2 regions of the Streptomyces sp. NBC_01288 genome follow, and region 2 is predicted to be linked to the other one. Evidence: riboswitches for the same ligand, from Rfam matches in the RefSeq annotation. Region 2 holds a riboswitch; the other holds the start of a gene.

Region 1 (7,657 bases), 5.6 Mb from region 2:
CTGCTCATCGCCGTTGGCCCGGTGATACCCGCGAACAGCGAGCAGCCCGGCCAACTCCCCCTGGGAACCGGCGTTCGGCTGCAACGACACCTTGTCGTACCCGGTGACCTCGGCGAGCCGCTCCTCCAACTCCCGGATGAGCGTGAGGTATCCCTGCGCCTGCTCGGCGGGCGCGAAGGGGTGCAACTGCCCGAACTCGGGCCAGGTGACCGGCTCCATCTCGGTGGTCGCGTTGAGCTTCATGGTGCAGGAACCGAGCGGGATCATGCCCCGGTCGAGCGCGTAGTCCCGGTCGGCGAGCCGCCGCAGGTACCGCAGCATCGCGGTCTCGGAACGGTGGTCGCGGAAGACAGGGTGTGTGAGATACGCATCGGTCCGCAGCAGCCCGGCGGGCAAGGTGTCCTCGGCGGACGCGTCAAGCGCCTCGATGTCGCCGTCCACCCCGAACGCGGTCCATACGGCGGCCAGTTGGGCACGCGTGGTGGTCTCGTCGCAGGCGATGGACACCTGGTCGGCGTCCACGAGGTAGAGGTTGACGCCGTCCTCACGGGCTGCGGCGACGACCTCGGCGGCCCGCCCCGGAACACGCACGGTCAGCGTGTCGAAGTAACCGCCGTGCACGACCTCGACACCCCCTACCCGGAGCCCAGCCGCAAGGATCGTGGCGTACCGATGCGTCCGCCGCGCGATGCCCTTGAGCCCCTCGGGCCCGTGATAGACGGCGTACATCCCGGCCATGACGGCAAGCAGCACCTGGGCGGTACAGATGTTGCTGGTGGCCTTCTCACGGCGGATGTGCTGCTCGCGGGTCTGGAGGGCGAGGCGGTAGGCCCTGTGTCCGTCGGCATCCACGGACACGCCCACGAGCCGCCCGGGCAGGCTGCGCGCGAACTTCTCGTGCACGGCCATGTATCCGGCATGCGGCCCGCCGAAGCCCATCGGCACCCCGAACCGCTGCGTCGTACCGACCGCGATGTCCGCCCCCAGCTCACCCGGCGACTTCAGCAGCGTGAGCGCGAGGAGATCGGCGGCGACGGTGACGAGCGCGCCGAGCTCGTGCGCCTGCTCGATCAGCGGCTTGATGTCGCGTACGGCACCGGAGGCGCCCGGGTACTGCACGAGCACGCCGTTGATCTCCCGCTCGGCGATCCCGGCCGGGATGCCCTCGCTGAGGTCGGCGACGACGACCTCGACACCGGCCGGCTCGGCACGGGTCTCGATCACGGCGATGGTCTGCGGCAACGCGTCCGCGTCGACCAGGAACAGACCCTTCTTGTTCTTCCCCATGCGCCGCGACAGCGCCACGGCCTCGGCGGCGGCGGTCCCCTCGTCGAGCAGGGAGGCACCGGAGGTGGGCAGCCCGGTCAGATCGGCGACCATCGTCTGGAAATTGAGAAGGGCTTCGAGCCGCCCTTGCGAGATCTCCGGCTGATACGGCGTATAGGCCGTGTACCAGGCCGGGTTCTCCATGACGTTGCGCAGGATCACGGGCGGGGTGAAGGTCCCGTAGTACCCGAGCCCGATCATGGAACCGAGGACCTCGTTGCGGTCCGCGAGGGACCGCAGCTCGGCCAGCACCTCGGCTTCGGTACGGGCGCCCGGCAGGTCGAGGGCGTCGGTGTTCTTGATCACATCCGGGACGGCGGCGGCCGTGAGCTCGTCGAGCGAGCCGTAGCCGACCTGCGCGAGCATTTTGGCCCGCGCCTCCTGGTCGGGCCCGATGTGACGCTGCTCGAACGGGATGCCCTGTTCGAGCTCGGAGAGCGGAATGCGAGGAACGGTCATCAGGGAGGCCTCCTGGTCGGACACGACCTTCGAGGGCACCACGACAGCGGGGTGCCGGACGGCCTCCCCCTCTGTCATCTCAACCTGAGAGCTTCACCGGCCACCCGAAGGTCACCGGCTTTCACCGTCGGTGAGAGCGCAAGCCGTCGACACCGTCGCCGACACGCGCCCTGCTTTCCAGAGTGACCTCGTCCGTGCGGTACGTGAGCCTGAGAGATTCCGGGGAGGATTTGCTCCTTCGGCGCCTCCGATGAAGTCTGGAGGACTCTCCCGCACGGGGTCAGCAGCCGTTCGCCAGCCTACCAGCGCGCGTTGAAGCCGAGCTTTCGAGTGGCCACCTTCCTCAATGTGCTCTTTTGTAGTGCTTACGGATGAGTTGCGACCAGGAGGAGGGCCCGTGCAGACCGATATCGATCCGCGCAACCTGATCGGCCGCAAGGCGTTCGACCGCACCGGCGCCAAGATCGGCACCATCGACGAGGTCTACCTCGACGACGCGACCGGCGAACCGGAGTGGGCGGCCATACGCACCGGCCTGTTCTCCAGAGACGCCTTCGTCCCCCTGGAGCCCAGCGAACTGATCGAGGGCACCCTCCACATCCCCTTCGACCGCTCCCTGATCAAGGACGCCCCCGACTTCGGAGTGGGCCGCCACCTCTCCCCGGACCAGGAACTCCAGCTCTACCACCACTACGGCCTCGACGTGGGTCCCCCTCCATCCCTCCCGGACCACGACTTCGGCAAACTGGCGGGCTCGGACGACACGTGAGCGGATTCGGGGGGCGGGGCGTCGCTGGGTCTTGGAGTTTCCGGGGGTGGTGACGCGGCGGGCGCGGTACCCGGGCGTCGTGTGTCCGTGGGCGGCGATACGGCAGGCGGGGTATCCAGGTTTGGCGCCGACAAGGGCGTCGGCGCAGCAAGCGCGACGCCGGAACGCCACGCGTCGCCCGGTGACAGCGACTCGACCTGCGAAACGCCGGGGCTTGGCTCCGCCGACGGCAGCGGCTCAACAGGCCCGATTGGCTCGACATCGGAACCTCGCGCAACCGATGACAGCGGCGCGCCCTGCGGGACACCCGGCCGGCGCCACCTACGGCGTCAGTAAGGAACACGCCACGTCGGCATGCCACGCGCCCGATGCCGACAGCTCGGTCTGCGCCAGCAGCGCGCCCTGCGCAACACCCGAGACGACGCCCCATCGACAACAGCGACTCAACAGGCCCGACACCAGAACCCCGCGCAGCCGACAGCACCGGCTCGCCTTGCGGGACACCGGAGCCCGGCTCCGCCGACGACAACAACCCAGCGGGCCTGACACCAGAACCCCGTGCAACCGATGGCAGCGACTCGACAGGCGGCTCGTCGGGGCCTCAGCTTTCCAGGGGCGTCGGCGCCGCAGGCAAGGCCTCAGGACATCCCGCGGCCGACGCCGACGACCCACCAGGCGAGTCACACGGACCCCGTGCCACCAACGGCGCCACCTCACCCTGCGGGGCATCAGGGCCCGGCTCCACCAACGGCAGCAGCTCGCCCTCCGGTACCGCTGGCGCCGCCAACGGCATCGCCCCCTCAGGCAGATCACCCCGCTCCCGCCCCGCCAAAGGCAACGGTTCCTCCGACGGTTCACCGGAACCTCGCGCCACGGACGCAGGCGCCGCACCCGGCAACACATCAGAACGCCGCGCCACCAACGGCAACGGCTCCGCCAACTCCAGCTCAGGATCATCGGTCCGGAACGTCCGCACCCGCCCCGGCCCCGAATCCTCAGGCGTCTCGAACCGCACGGTGACCCGCCCCAGCCCGCTCCCCTGCACCCACCCGTGCCCGAACCCGGCGTGGCGCACATCGTGCCCCGCGGGCCAGTGCCGCTCCGCGGGCGCCGCCGGCTCCTCGCCCCCCTGCTCCTCGGGGTGCTCCTCCTCAAGAAGATCGGCCCGCTCCCCCGCCGCCTGCGCGAACAGGTCCTCCTGCGTGTAGTCGGCCAGCCCGGAGACCCCCACCCCCAGCAGCCGTACCCCGCCCGTGGTGTCCACGGAGTCCAGCAACCGGGCCGCCGCCTCCCGCACCACCCCCGGATCGTCGGTGGGCCCGCGCAGCGTCTCGGAACGGGTCAGCGTCGAGAAGTCGTAGCGTCGTACCTTCAGCACGATGGTCCGCCCCGACAGCCCGGCCGCCCGCAGCCGCCGCACGCACCGGTCGGCGAGCCGCTGTACCTCCAGGCCGACCCGGGTCCGGTCATGGATGTCCACGTCGTACGTGTCCTCGACCGACACCGACTTGGTCTCCCGCTCGGCCACCACGGGCCGCACGTCGTGCGCCAGCGCCATCGCGTACAGCGCGTGCCCGTGCGCCTTGCCCACCAGCCGTACGAGTTCGTCCTCGCCCGCCTCGGCGATCTCGTCGACCGTGGTGATCCCGGCCCGCCGCAGATGATCACCCGTCGCCGGCCCGACCCCCGGCAACGTGCGCACCGACAGCGGCCCCAGCAACGCCCGCTCGGTCCCGGGCTCGATCAGCACGAGCCCGTCCGGCTTGGCCCGCTCGGAGGCGATCTTCGCGATCATCTTGGAGGCGGCGAGGCCCACCGATCCCGTGAGCCCCGTGACCGCCCGTATGTCGGCCCGCAGCCGCTCCCCGGTCAGCCGCGCCGACTCCGCGTCCCCGGCCGCTCCCCCGGCCTCCAGGTCCACGAACGCCTCGTCCAGACTCAACGGCTCCACCAGCGGCGACAACGCCCGCAGCAGTCCCATCACCTGCTCGCTGATCGACCGGTAGAACCCGAAGCGCGGCACCAGATACGCCGCGTTCGGAGCGAGCCGCCGTGCCTGGGCCATGGGCATCGCCGAATTCACCCCGAAGACCCGTGCCTCGTACGACGCGGTGGCCACCACCCCGCGGGGCCCGAGCCCGCCCACGACGACGGCCTTCCCGCGCAGGCTCGGCTTGGACGCCTGCTCCGCCGAGGCGAAGAAGGCATCCATGTCGAGGTGCAGGATCGTGGGCGCGGTTCTCACATCTCCGATGCTGCCCTACGCCACTGACAATGCCCCGCTACGGCTCCCGCCGGGCCCTCAGACGGCCCGGTTGCGCCGCCTGGCCAGCTCGTCGGCGGGGTTGGACCCGACGAGCGTCTCACCGGTGTCGACGCGCTCCCCGTGCAGCTGCGACAGGGCGCTCTCGACATCCCGCCACACGACCCCCACGGCGATCCCGAAGACCCCCTGGCCGCCCTGGAGCAGCGCGTGCACCTCGTCCGGCGACGTGCACTCGTAGACCGTGGCGCCGTCGCTCATCAGCGTCATGCGCTCCAGGTCACGGAAGCCGCACTCCCGCAGGTGCAGGACGGCGCTGCGGATGTTCTGCAGCGACACACCCGTGTCGAGGAACCGCTTGACGATCTTCAGGACGACAACGTCCCGGAAGCTGTAGAGCCGCTGTGTCCCCGACCCGTGTGCGGGCCGCACGCTGGGCTCGACGAGCCCGGTACGCGCCCAGTAGTCCAGTTGCCGATAGGTGATGCCGGCCGCCGCACAGGCCGTGGGCCCCCGGTAACCGATCTCCTCGGACGCCATGGACGTCGCCCCTCCGCTGCTCGGCACTGCCGCCGGCCGCTGCGGAATGCGATCGGCCGTACTGCCGTGAAGCGGGTACGGACCTCTGTCCCCGAAACTGCGTTCCGGGGCACCCCCAGCCGTACCGTCGCCGCTGCTTCTCACGCCGACCTCCGTCCTTGACCTGCCTTCTCGACGGTAGGCAGTCACCAGGGGTGCGTCAACGATCGCCACACTCGGCACGCCGAGTGATAATCACCCAAGGAGTGGTTTCCCGTGTCCCACCGCGGGGAAAGGCTAGCCGAATGCGCTCGCGGAGAGCCGCAGGACGCTCTCACACGCCGGTGGCAAATGCCAGCATTTTCTCGGCGTCCCTCGGCTCACTGGCTGTTGGTGCCGAAGTCCTCGGGCGAGATCTGGTCGAGGAACTCGCGGAACTTCTCCACCTCGTCCTCCTGCTCGTCCGGAATCGCGATGCCCGCGTCGTCGAGCACACCGTCACTGCCGTAGATCGGCGTACCGGTGCGCAGCGCCAGCGCTATGGCGTCGGACGGGCGGGCGCTCACCTCGACGCCGCTGGCGAAGACCAGCTCCGCGTAGAAGACGCCCTCCCGCAGATCCGTGATGCGTACTTCGGTCAGCTCCTGGCCGACGGCCTCCAGCACGTCCTTGAACAGGTCGTGGGTCAGCGGTCGTGCGGGGGCCATGCCCTGCTGAGCGAAGGCGATCGCCGTCGCCTCCCCGGGCCCGATCCAGATGGGGAGGTAGCGGTCGCCTCCCACTTCACGCAGGAGCACGATCGGTTGGTTGGAGGGCATTTCGACCCGGACACCTACGACATCGAGCTCGTTCACACAGCAACCCTAGGCCGTGCCCGGGACGTTTGGGTAGTCGGGCCGAGAACGGGTGACCGATCAGGCAGCCACGAGACCGTCCGTCTCAGGGCAGGCGCACGCCCAGCGCGGTCTGCACCAGAGCCGCGTGCAGCTTCACCGTGAGCCCCGCCAGTTCCTTCGTACGGGCCTCCGCGTGGGCCCTGGTCTGCGGATTGCGGTGGCGCTTGAGCGGGGCCACCACCTGGTCGACGAGCCCGGCCTCACGGTCCGCGGCGGCCTTCATGGCGCGCAGGTGCCGCGGTTCGATACCGAACCGCCCGAGTTCGAGGACAAGTCCGGCCACGGTGACGGCTTCCGCGTCGTAAACCCCGTCCGGCAGCGGGGCGATGAGTCCGTACGACTCCCACTCGTCGAGTTCCTGCTCGCCGACCCCCGCGGCGGCCATCAGCTCGGCCCGCCCGATCCGGGCCGCCGTGGGCCCCTCCACGGGCTCCAGGACGACCTCGCCGTCCCGCTGACGCCCCACGGTGGGCAGGGGCGCGGCCTCACCGCGCTCCATGGCGTCGAGATGCTCGCGGATCACCTTGAGCGGAAGATAGTGGTCCCGCTGCATCCTCAGGACATGGCCGAGGCGTTCGACGTCGGCGGGGCTGAACTTGCGGTACCCGGAAGGGGTCCGCTGCGGCTCGATGAGACCCTCCGACTCCAGGAAACGGATCTTGGAGATGGTGACTTCGGGGAACTCGTCGCGCAGCACGTTCAGCACCGTGCCGATGCTCATCAGCCCAGTGTCCGCGGCGGCGGTACCGTGCCCGGCACCGCCGCTCGGTGTTTGAAGCATGGACCTTCCTGGGGGAATCCCCCGGACCCAGTCCGAGGGAGGGTCAGTAACCCCGCTGGCTCGCGTAGAACACCAGCCGGTACTTGCCGATCTGCACCTCGTCACCGTTCGCCAGCGAGACCGAGTCGATGCGCTCGCGGTTGACGTACGTGCCGTTCAGGCTGCCGACGTCGGCGACCGTGAACGAACCGTCAGGAGAACGCCGGAACTCCACATGCCGGCGCGAGACCGTCACGTCGTCCAGGAAGATGTCGCTCTGCGGATGACGGCCGGCCGTGGTCAGCTCGCCGTCCAGCAGGAAGCGGCTGCCCGAGTTCGGACCGCGCCGCACCACCAGCAGCGCCGAGCCCAACGGCAGGGCGTCGACGGCGGCCTGTGCCTCCGGGGAGAGCGTCGGCATCTGCGTCTGACCGGTCACTTCGGCGTCGTAGGCCTCAAGACCGGAGATGGAGATCGTGGAGGTCGTCTCGGACGGACGCTCCGGGGTCGCGCCGGGGCGCAGCGGCGCACCGCAGTTGGAGCAAAAGCGGCTGTTCTCCGCGTTGCGGTTACCGCACCTCGTACACACCAGGGCCGACATAGGGGAAAACCCTCCACCCGTACTTGAGGTTGACGGTTGCCCGAAACCTATGTCGCCGGACTGC
Region 2 (7,657 bases):
CGGCAGCCCGTCGGGGACCGCGCCGATCGACTGCTGCATCATGCCGCGCACCGAGTCCACGGCGGGCGGGCTGGTGTCGTAGACGTCCAGACCGATCGCGAGATAGGGCGCTCCGAGCGCGGGCTGCACCCAGGCGCGGCGCAGGGCGCGGACCGCCGGGGTGCGGTGGGCGTTGTGCGTGAGCAGGGCGTAGAACTGCGGGATCTCGATGCCCGGTTCCGACAGGCGCAGGGGCCCGGCCGGCTGGCGCTCCAGGCCGGTGGCGATCCGGCGGAGGTCCAGCCAGGGGATGCCGACGCCGCCGCCGGGGGCGTGCGGGTTGAGCCAGAGGCCGAAGTGGTCGGGGTAGAGGGTGCGGGCCACGTCCAGGCCGTCGACCACCTCGTAGGAGCGGTTCCAGCCGCTCGCCGACAGTTCCTGGGCGGAGGTGACGCAGGGGGCGTAGCCGTACTTGTCGACCTGCATGTTTCCGTACTGGGCGTCCGGGGAGCCGGACTGGCCGTGCCACAGGAGCATCCAGATCTGACCGGAGTGGGGGGTCGCGAGGGCGCGCAGGAGCGCCTCGTAGGCGTCGTAGCGCCCGGGCGTCACCTGGCGCAGCATGTGCTCGACCTGGCCGGTCGCGGTGCCGCTGGCGCTCACGTGTACCGCCCCTTCTGGTAGTTGGCCTGCGTTGGGAAACAGCTTAAGCGCCCGAGGGGTGGGGGCCCGTGGTGCGTTCGCGAGTGCCGGTTCGTCGTGGCTTGTCGCGCCCACGCGGCGGAGCCGCAAATCGCTACAGCCCCGCGCCCCTAAAGCCTCAGTGACCCTGTGTATAGAAAGGACGTACCGTCTGGCGCATCCAGTCCGCCACCGGGTCTTGGGTTACGTCCAACAAGACCAGGTTGACCTGCCACTGGACCGTTACCTGGCCCAGCGCGCGGGCAAGCGCTTCCATCGGGGCCGCTCTCAAGTCGCCGTCCCAGTTGGTGAGTTCCACGCCTACGAACATGACCGGGGCGGCCGTCTCGATCGAGGCCAGGCAGCGGCGGGCCGAGCCGACCACGCCGATCGCGGCGAACTCGGCGGAGGCCGCGGCGAGGAAGTCGACCGGGTCGTCCTGCCAGTCGGGTTCGAAGAGGCGGACGCGGCCGCCGCTGGTGGGGCCGTCGAGGGCGGAGCGGCCGATGCGGCACAGCTCGGCCACCGCGAGGGGCGGGAGCGGGACGCCGACCATGCCGCCCGGGTTCACCGCGATGCCGACCTGCGGGGGCAGCCCGCGGGCGAACTCCACCGCCGGCGCGATCGTGAACGACAGATGCGAGCCGACGACCTGGCGGAACTGCTCCTCGGAGCTGAAGACCGGGACGAACGCCTGCCCCTCGATGTCCAGTGTCGGCAGGTCCAGGGGGCCGCTCTGCGGGCCGCCGCCGCTGGGGAGCGGGACCCAGACGAAGCTGCGGCCGAGCACCTCGACGATCCGGCCGCCGGCCGAGGGCATGCCGAGGGACGCCGAGAGCACCTCCTCCAGCTCGTTGCCCGGCCATCCGCCGTGCGGATGCGGGTGGGGGTACGCCTGACCGGGGAAGTCCGCCGGGAAGTCCATCTACCTACCGCCTGCTGGTGAAACCGCCTGCTGTAACCCTGCTGTGGCTGAAAAGGCTAGCGGCTCAGTCCGCGAAGTCGATCCGGCGCAGCACGTCCGCCGCGTCCCGGTCCAGGAGGATCGCCGAGTCGACGCCCCGGGGCAGATCACCGCGCTCCACCTCGCGCAGCAGGCGGGCGGCGGCCCTGCGGTGGCGCAGGAACGCGTAGCGCGAGACCCCGCGGCCCCGCTCGCGCTGGCCGTCGAGCGCGGTGTCCGGGGTGACGTCGAGGAACACCAGGTGCAGTGTGCCGCCCCGGCGCCCGGCGGCGCGGGCCAGCCAGCCGCGCACCCAGGTCTGCGTACCGCAGTCGTGCACGACGGCTCCGGACGCGGAACGCAGCGCGCGGTGCAGCCCGGCGTAGTGGGCGAGGCGGACCAGGGGGCGGTAGACCGCGTAGGGCAGGGCTCCGGCTGTGCGGGCTTCCCAGCGGTCCCGGGTGTCCTGGCTGTCGACGCGGACGCCGGCGCCGCCCGCCACCGCGCGCCGCATCAGCGTGGACTTGCCGCTGCCGGGCAGGCCGGTGACCACGACCAGGTCGCGGGGGCCGAAGCGGAGTCCGTGCGGGCTGTGGCCGGCGCGCTCGCGGAGGTCGCGGACGACCGGTACCGGGCGGGCCGGGCATGCCTCCCTGGCCGGGGCCGAGGGCTGCTTGGGCAGCGCTACGGCCGAGGTCGTGGCGTACACCGTGGTCCTTGTCACCGTGATCGTCCTCCCTGCGGGGTCAGGAAAGGTTCTCCCCACTGAACGTAAAGAGAAGGTAATGCACGGTGTCTCGCGGTTCCGTTCGCGTCCGGCCACAGGCCTGTTACAAAGCCTGTGCGATGATGTGCCCGCCTAACTGCATACCGGCCGCTTGAATCCGCGCGGGAGAGTCCCCAGTCGTACGTCGTCAGTCGTACGTCGCTTGGGGCGCCGAAGGAGCAAGTCCCTCCCTTGAATCTCTCAGGCCCCGTTACCGCGCGGGCGAGGCACATCTGAAAAGCGGGCCGCCGGCGACGGTGGTCCCACCCAAGGTGCAACCCATGTCCCGCGTGCGGTCATGGCGAACCTCTCAGGTCCCGATGACAGATGGGGAGGAACGACCTCGCCGTCATGCCTTGGGAGACCGACCGATGAGCAGTACCGCCACCCCTGAGAAGCGCCGCACCGCGCTCGACGCGCTGCACCGCTCGCTCGGTGCGACGATGACCGACTTCGCCGGCTGGGACATGCCGCTGCGCTACGGCTCGGAGCGCGACGAACACCTCGCCGTCCGCACGAGGGCCGGCCTCTTCGACCTCTCCCACATGGGCGAGATCACGGTCACCGGACCGCAGGCCGCCCAGCTCCTCAACTACGCCCTCGTCGGCAACATCGCCTCCGTGGGCCTCGGCCGCGCCCGCTACACCATGATCTGCCGGGCCGACGGCGGCATCCTGGACGACCTGATCGTCTACCGGCTCGCAGAGACCGACTACATGGTCGTCGCCAACGCCTCCAACGCGCAGGTGGTGTTGGACGCGCTGGTGGAGCGTTCCGAGGGCTTCGACGCCGTCGTCCGTGACGACCGTGACGCGTACGCCCTGCTCGCCGTGCAGGGTCCCGAGTCCCCCGGCATCCTCAAGTCGCTCACCGACGCGGACCTCGACGGCCTGAAGTACTACGCCGGTCTGCCCGGTACGGTCGCGGGCGTCCCCGCGCTGATCGCGCGCACCGGGTACACCGGCGAGGACGGCTTCGAGCTGTTCGTGTCCCCCGGTGACGCGGAGAAGCTGTGGCTGGCGCTGACCGAGGCCGGGGCGTCGGTCGGGCTGATCCCGTGCGGGCTGTCCTGCCGGGACACGCTGCGCCTGGAGGCCGGGATGCCGCTGTACGGGCATGAGTTGTCGACCTCCCTCACCCCGTTCGACGCCGGGCTCGGCCGGGTCGTGAAGTTCGAGAAGGACGGCGACTTCGTCGGGCGGGGCGCCCTGGAGGCCGCCGCCGCGCGCGCCGCCTCGCAGCCGCCGCGCGTCCTGGTCGGGCTCGTCGCCGAGGGCCGCCGGGTCCCGCGCGCCGGGTACCCCGTCGTCGCCGACGGCCAGGTGATCGGCGAGGTCACCTCCGGCGCCCCCTCCCCCACCCTGGGCAAGCCCATCGCCATGGCCTACGTCGACGCCGCGCACGCGGCGCCGGGCACGACCGGTGTCGGCGTGGACATCCGGGGCAGTCACGAGCCGTACGAAGTCGTGGCGCTGCCGTTCTACAAGCGCGAGAAGTGACAGTCGTCGTAGCGTCACGTCTGTGACCCGGGGCGGATCGCCCCTGTCCGCCGATGTCCTCCGTAGTACCCCATTCATCAGCACTCCCCCGCGTACAGGAGAATTCAGGCCATGAGCAACCCCCAGCAGCTGCGCTACAGCAAGGAGCACGAGTGGCTGTCGGTCGCCGAGGACGGCGTCTCGACGGTCGGCATCACCGAGTTCGCGGCCAACGCGCTCGGCGATGTCGTCTACGCCCAGCTCCCCGACGTCGGCTCCACGGTGACCGCGGGCGAGTCCTGCGGTGAGCTGGAGTCGACGAAGTCGGTGTCCGACCTGTACTCGCCCGTCGGCGGCGAGGTCACCGAGATCAACGAGGACGTGGTGAATGACCCGTCACTGGTGAACTCGGCGCCCTTCGAGGGGGGTTGGCTGTTCAAGGTGCGTGTCGCGGAGGAGCCGGGCGACCTGCTCTCCGCCGACGAGTACACCGCGTTTTCCGCCGGCTGAGGAGTCGTACACCCACATGTCTGTACTGAACACGCCCCTGCACGAGCTCGACCCGGACATCGCCGCGGCCGTCGACGCCGAGCTGCGCCGGCAGCAGTCCACGCTGGAGATGATCGCCTCGGAGAACTTCGCTCCGGTCGCGGTCATGGAGGCGCAGGGCTCGGTCCTCACCAACAAGTACGCCGAGGGGTACCCGGGCCGTCGTTACTACGGCGGCTGCGAGTACGTCGACGTGGCCGAGCAGATCGCGATCGACCGGGTCAAGGAGCTGTTCGGCGCCGAGTACGCCAATGTGCAGCCGCACTCGGGCGCCTCCGCGAACCAGGCCGCGCTGTTCGCGCTGGCCCAGCCCGGCGACACCATCCTCGGGCTGGACCTGGCGCACGGCGGCCACCTGACCCACGGGATGCGGCTGAACTTCTCCGGCAAGCAGTTCAACGTGGTCGCGTACCACGTGGACGCCACGACCGGTCTGGTCGACATGGCCGAGCTGGAGAAGCTCGCCAGGGAGCACCGCCCGAAGGTGATCATCGCGGGCTGGTCGGCGTACCCGCGCCAGCTGGACTTCGCGGAGTTCCGCCGGATCGCGGACGAGGTCGAGGCCTTCCTGTGGGTCGACATGGCGCACTTCGCGGGCCTGGTGGCCGCCGGCCTCCACCCGAACCCGGTGCCGTACGCGGATGTCGTCACGTCCACGACCCACAAGACGCTGGGCGGCCCGCGCGGCGGCATCATCCTCGCGAAGCAGTCCTTCGCGAAGAAGCTCAACTCGTCCGTCTTCCCCGGCTTCCAGGGCGGTCCGCTGGAGCATGTGATCGCCGCGAAGGCCGTCTCCTTCAAGGTCGCGGCGGGCGAGGAGTTCAAGGAGCGGCAGCGGCGTACCGTGGAGGGTGCGCGGCTGCTGGCCGAGCGCCTGGTGCGGGACGACGTGAAGGCCGTAGGGGTCGACGTCCTGTCCGGTGGTACGGACGTGCACCTGGTCCTGGTCGACCTGCGCACCTCCGAGTTGGACGGCCAGCAGGCCGAGGACCGGCTCCACGAGGTCGGCATCACGGTCAACCGGAACGCCGTCCCGAACGACCCGCGCCCCCCGATGGTGACGTCCGGCCTGCGCATCGGTACGCCGGCGCTGGCGACCCGCGGCTTCACGGCCGAGGACTTCGCCGAGGTCGCGGACGTCATCGCCGAGACGCTGAAGCCGTCGTACGACGTGGCCGCCCTCAAGGCGCGGGTGACCGCGCTGGCGGAGAAGTACCCGCTGTATCCCGGGCTGTAGCCCCTCGGGGACACCGGCGCACACTGGGAGGTGCGCGCCGGTGTCCCAACCCTTGCACCACCCCGCACGTCTTGCGTTCTGAGGAGTCACCGTGGCCATCTCGGTCTTCGACCTGTTCTCGATCGGCATCGGCCCGTCCAGCTCCCACACGGTCGGCCCGATGCGGGCGGCCCGCATGTTCGCGCGCCGGCTGCGCAACGAGAACCTGCTGGACTCCGTCGCCTCCGTCCGCACCGAGCTGTACGGCTCCCTCGGCGCGACCGGCCACGGGCACGGCACCCCGAAGGCGGTGCTGCTCGGCCTGGAGGGCGAGTCGCCGCGCACGGTGGACGTGGAGAAGGCCGACGAACGGGTCGAGCGGATCAAGGAGTCGGGCCGCATCCGCCTCCTCGACGAGCACGAGATCCCCTTCTCCTACGACTCCGACCTGAAGCTGCACCGCCGAAAAACCCTCCCGTACCACGCGAACGGCATGACGCTGTGGGCGTACGACGCGGTGGGCGAGGAACTCTTGTCGAAGACGTACTACTCGGTGGGCGGCGGTTTCGTCGTCGACGAGGAGGCGGTCGGCGCCGATCGCATCAAGCTGGACGACACGGTCCTCAAGTACCCGTTCCGCACGGGCGACGAGCTGCTGCGCCTCACCCAGGAGACCGGCCTGTCGATCTCCGCGCTGATGCTGGAGAACGAGCGCGCCTGGCGCACGGAGGAGGAGATCCGGGCCGGGCTGCTGGAGATCTGGCGCGTGATGCAGGCCTGCGTCTCGCGGGGCATGTCGCGGGAGGGCATCCTGCCGGGCGGCCTCCGGGTCCGCCGCAGGGCCGCCATGTCGGCACGCCAACTCCGGGCGGAGGGCGACCCGTTGGCGCACGCGATGGAGTGGATCACGCTCTACGCGATGGCCGTGAACGAGGAGAACGCGGCGGGCGGCCGCGTGGTCACCGCCCCCACGAACGGCGCCGCCGGCATCATCCCGGCGGTCCTGCACTACTACATCAACTTCGTGCCGGGCGCCGACGAGGAGGGCGTGGTCCGCTTCATGCTCTCCGCCGGCGCCATCGGCATGCTCTTCAAGGAGAACGCCTCCATCTCCGGCGCCGAGGTCGGCTGCCAGGGCGAGGTGGGCTCCGCCTGCTCGATGGCGGCGGGCGCGCTGGCCGAGGTCCTCGGCGGCTCCCCCGAACAGGTCGAGAACGCGGCCGAGATCGGCATGGAACACAACCTCGGCCTCACCTGCGACCCCGTCGGCGGCCTCGTCCAGATCCCCTGCATCGAACGCAACGGCATGGCCGCGGTGAAGGCGGTCACCGCGGCACGGATGGCCATGCGGGGGGACGGGTCGCACAAGGTGTCCCTCGACAAGGTCATCAAGACGATGAAGGAGACGGGGGCGGACATGAGCGTGAAGTACAAGGAGACCGCTCGGGGTGGGCTGGCTGTGAACATCATCGAGTGCTGAAGAGCGTCTTCAGGGGCAGCTGTTCAAGGCCGGTACACCATCCCCGGCCGAGGCTTGGCAGGTGCGAGGAGTTCGGACACCGTGACGATGGTGTAGCCGCGCTGCCGGAGGGCCTTGATGATGCCCGGGACCGCGGGGACCGTGCCCTTGTGGAGGTCGTGGAGCAGGATGATGCCGTCGCGGTGGGTCTGGTCGAGGACGCGTCGGGTGATCAGGGCCGAGTCGGTTGTCTCGTAGTCCTTGGCCGTCACGCTCCACAACACCTGCGCAAGGCCCAACTCCCGGCAGATCTTTGCCACTTGGCGATTGGTGCGGCCCTCAGGCGGCCGCATCAGGACGGGCTTGGTGCCGGTGATCCGTTCGATGGCGTTCTGCGTGCGGGTCAGCTCCCGGCGGGCGTCGGTCGCGTCGATCCGGGTCAACACCCTGTGGTTCCAGGTGTGGTTGCCGATCTCGTGGCCCTCGTTCGCGATGCGGCGGATTATCTGCGGGTACTTCGCGATGTGGCCCTTGCCCTGGAGGAAGAACGTCGCGTGGAGATGGTCCCGCTCAAGGATGTCCAGGA

Evidence for each region. Region 2 has a riboswitch for glycine ahead of gcvT (glycine cleavage system aminomethyltransferase GcvT). Riboswitches for the same ligand answer to the same signal wherever they lie in the genome.
Region 1: another riboswitch for glycine. It lies ahead of gcvP (aminomethyl-transferring glycine dehydrogenase); the one in region 2 lies ahead of gcvT (glycine cleavage system aminomethyltransferase GcvT).

The regions. Positions count from the first base shown of each region.
Region 1 covers NZ_CP108427.1:8,800,239-8,807,895, reverse strand. The annotation lists gene gcvP (aminomethyl-transferring glycine dehydrogenase) at 1-1,785, opposite strand, end outside; glycine riboswitch at 1,973-2,068, opposite strand; gene OG194_RS39645 (PRC-barrel domain-containing protein) at 2,183-2,554, shown strand; partial or broken gene OG194_RS39640 (DNA polymerase IV) at 3,384-4,799, opposite strand; gene OG194_RS39635 (MerR family transcriptional regulator) at 4,857-5,501, opposite strand; gene OG194_RS39630 (bifunctional nuclease family protein) at 5,717-6,190, opposite strand; gene ftsR (transcriptional regulator FtsR) at 6,276-7,013, opposite strand; gene OG194_RS39620 (FHA domain-containing protein) at 7,057-7,657, opposite strand, start outside.
Region 2 covers NZ_CP108427.1:3,222,001-3,229,657, forward strand. The annotation lists gene OG194_RS13800 (enhanced serine sensitivity protein SseB C-terminal domain-containing protein) at 1-642, opposite strand, end outside; gene OG194_RS13805 (enhanced serine sensitivity protein SseB) at 800-1,585, opposite strand; gene OG194_RS13810 (AAA family ATPase) at 1,650-2,333, opposite strand; glycine riboswitch at 2,483-2,596, shown strand; glycine riboswitch at 2,597-2,706, shown strand; gene gcvT (glycine cleavage system aminomethyltransferase GcvT) at 2,741-3,868, shown strand; gene gcvH (glycine cleavage system protein GcvH) at 3,980-4,357, shown strand; gene glyA (serine hydroxymethyltransferase) at 4,374-5,633, shown strand; gene OG194_RS13830 (L-serine ammonia-lyase) at 5,725-7,092, shown strand; gene OG194_RS13835 (polysaccharide deacetylase family protein) at 7,116-7,657, opposite strand, start outside.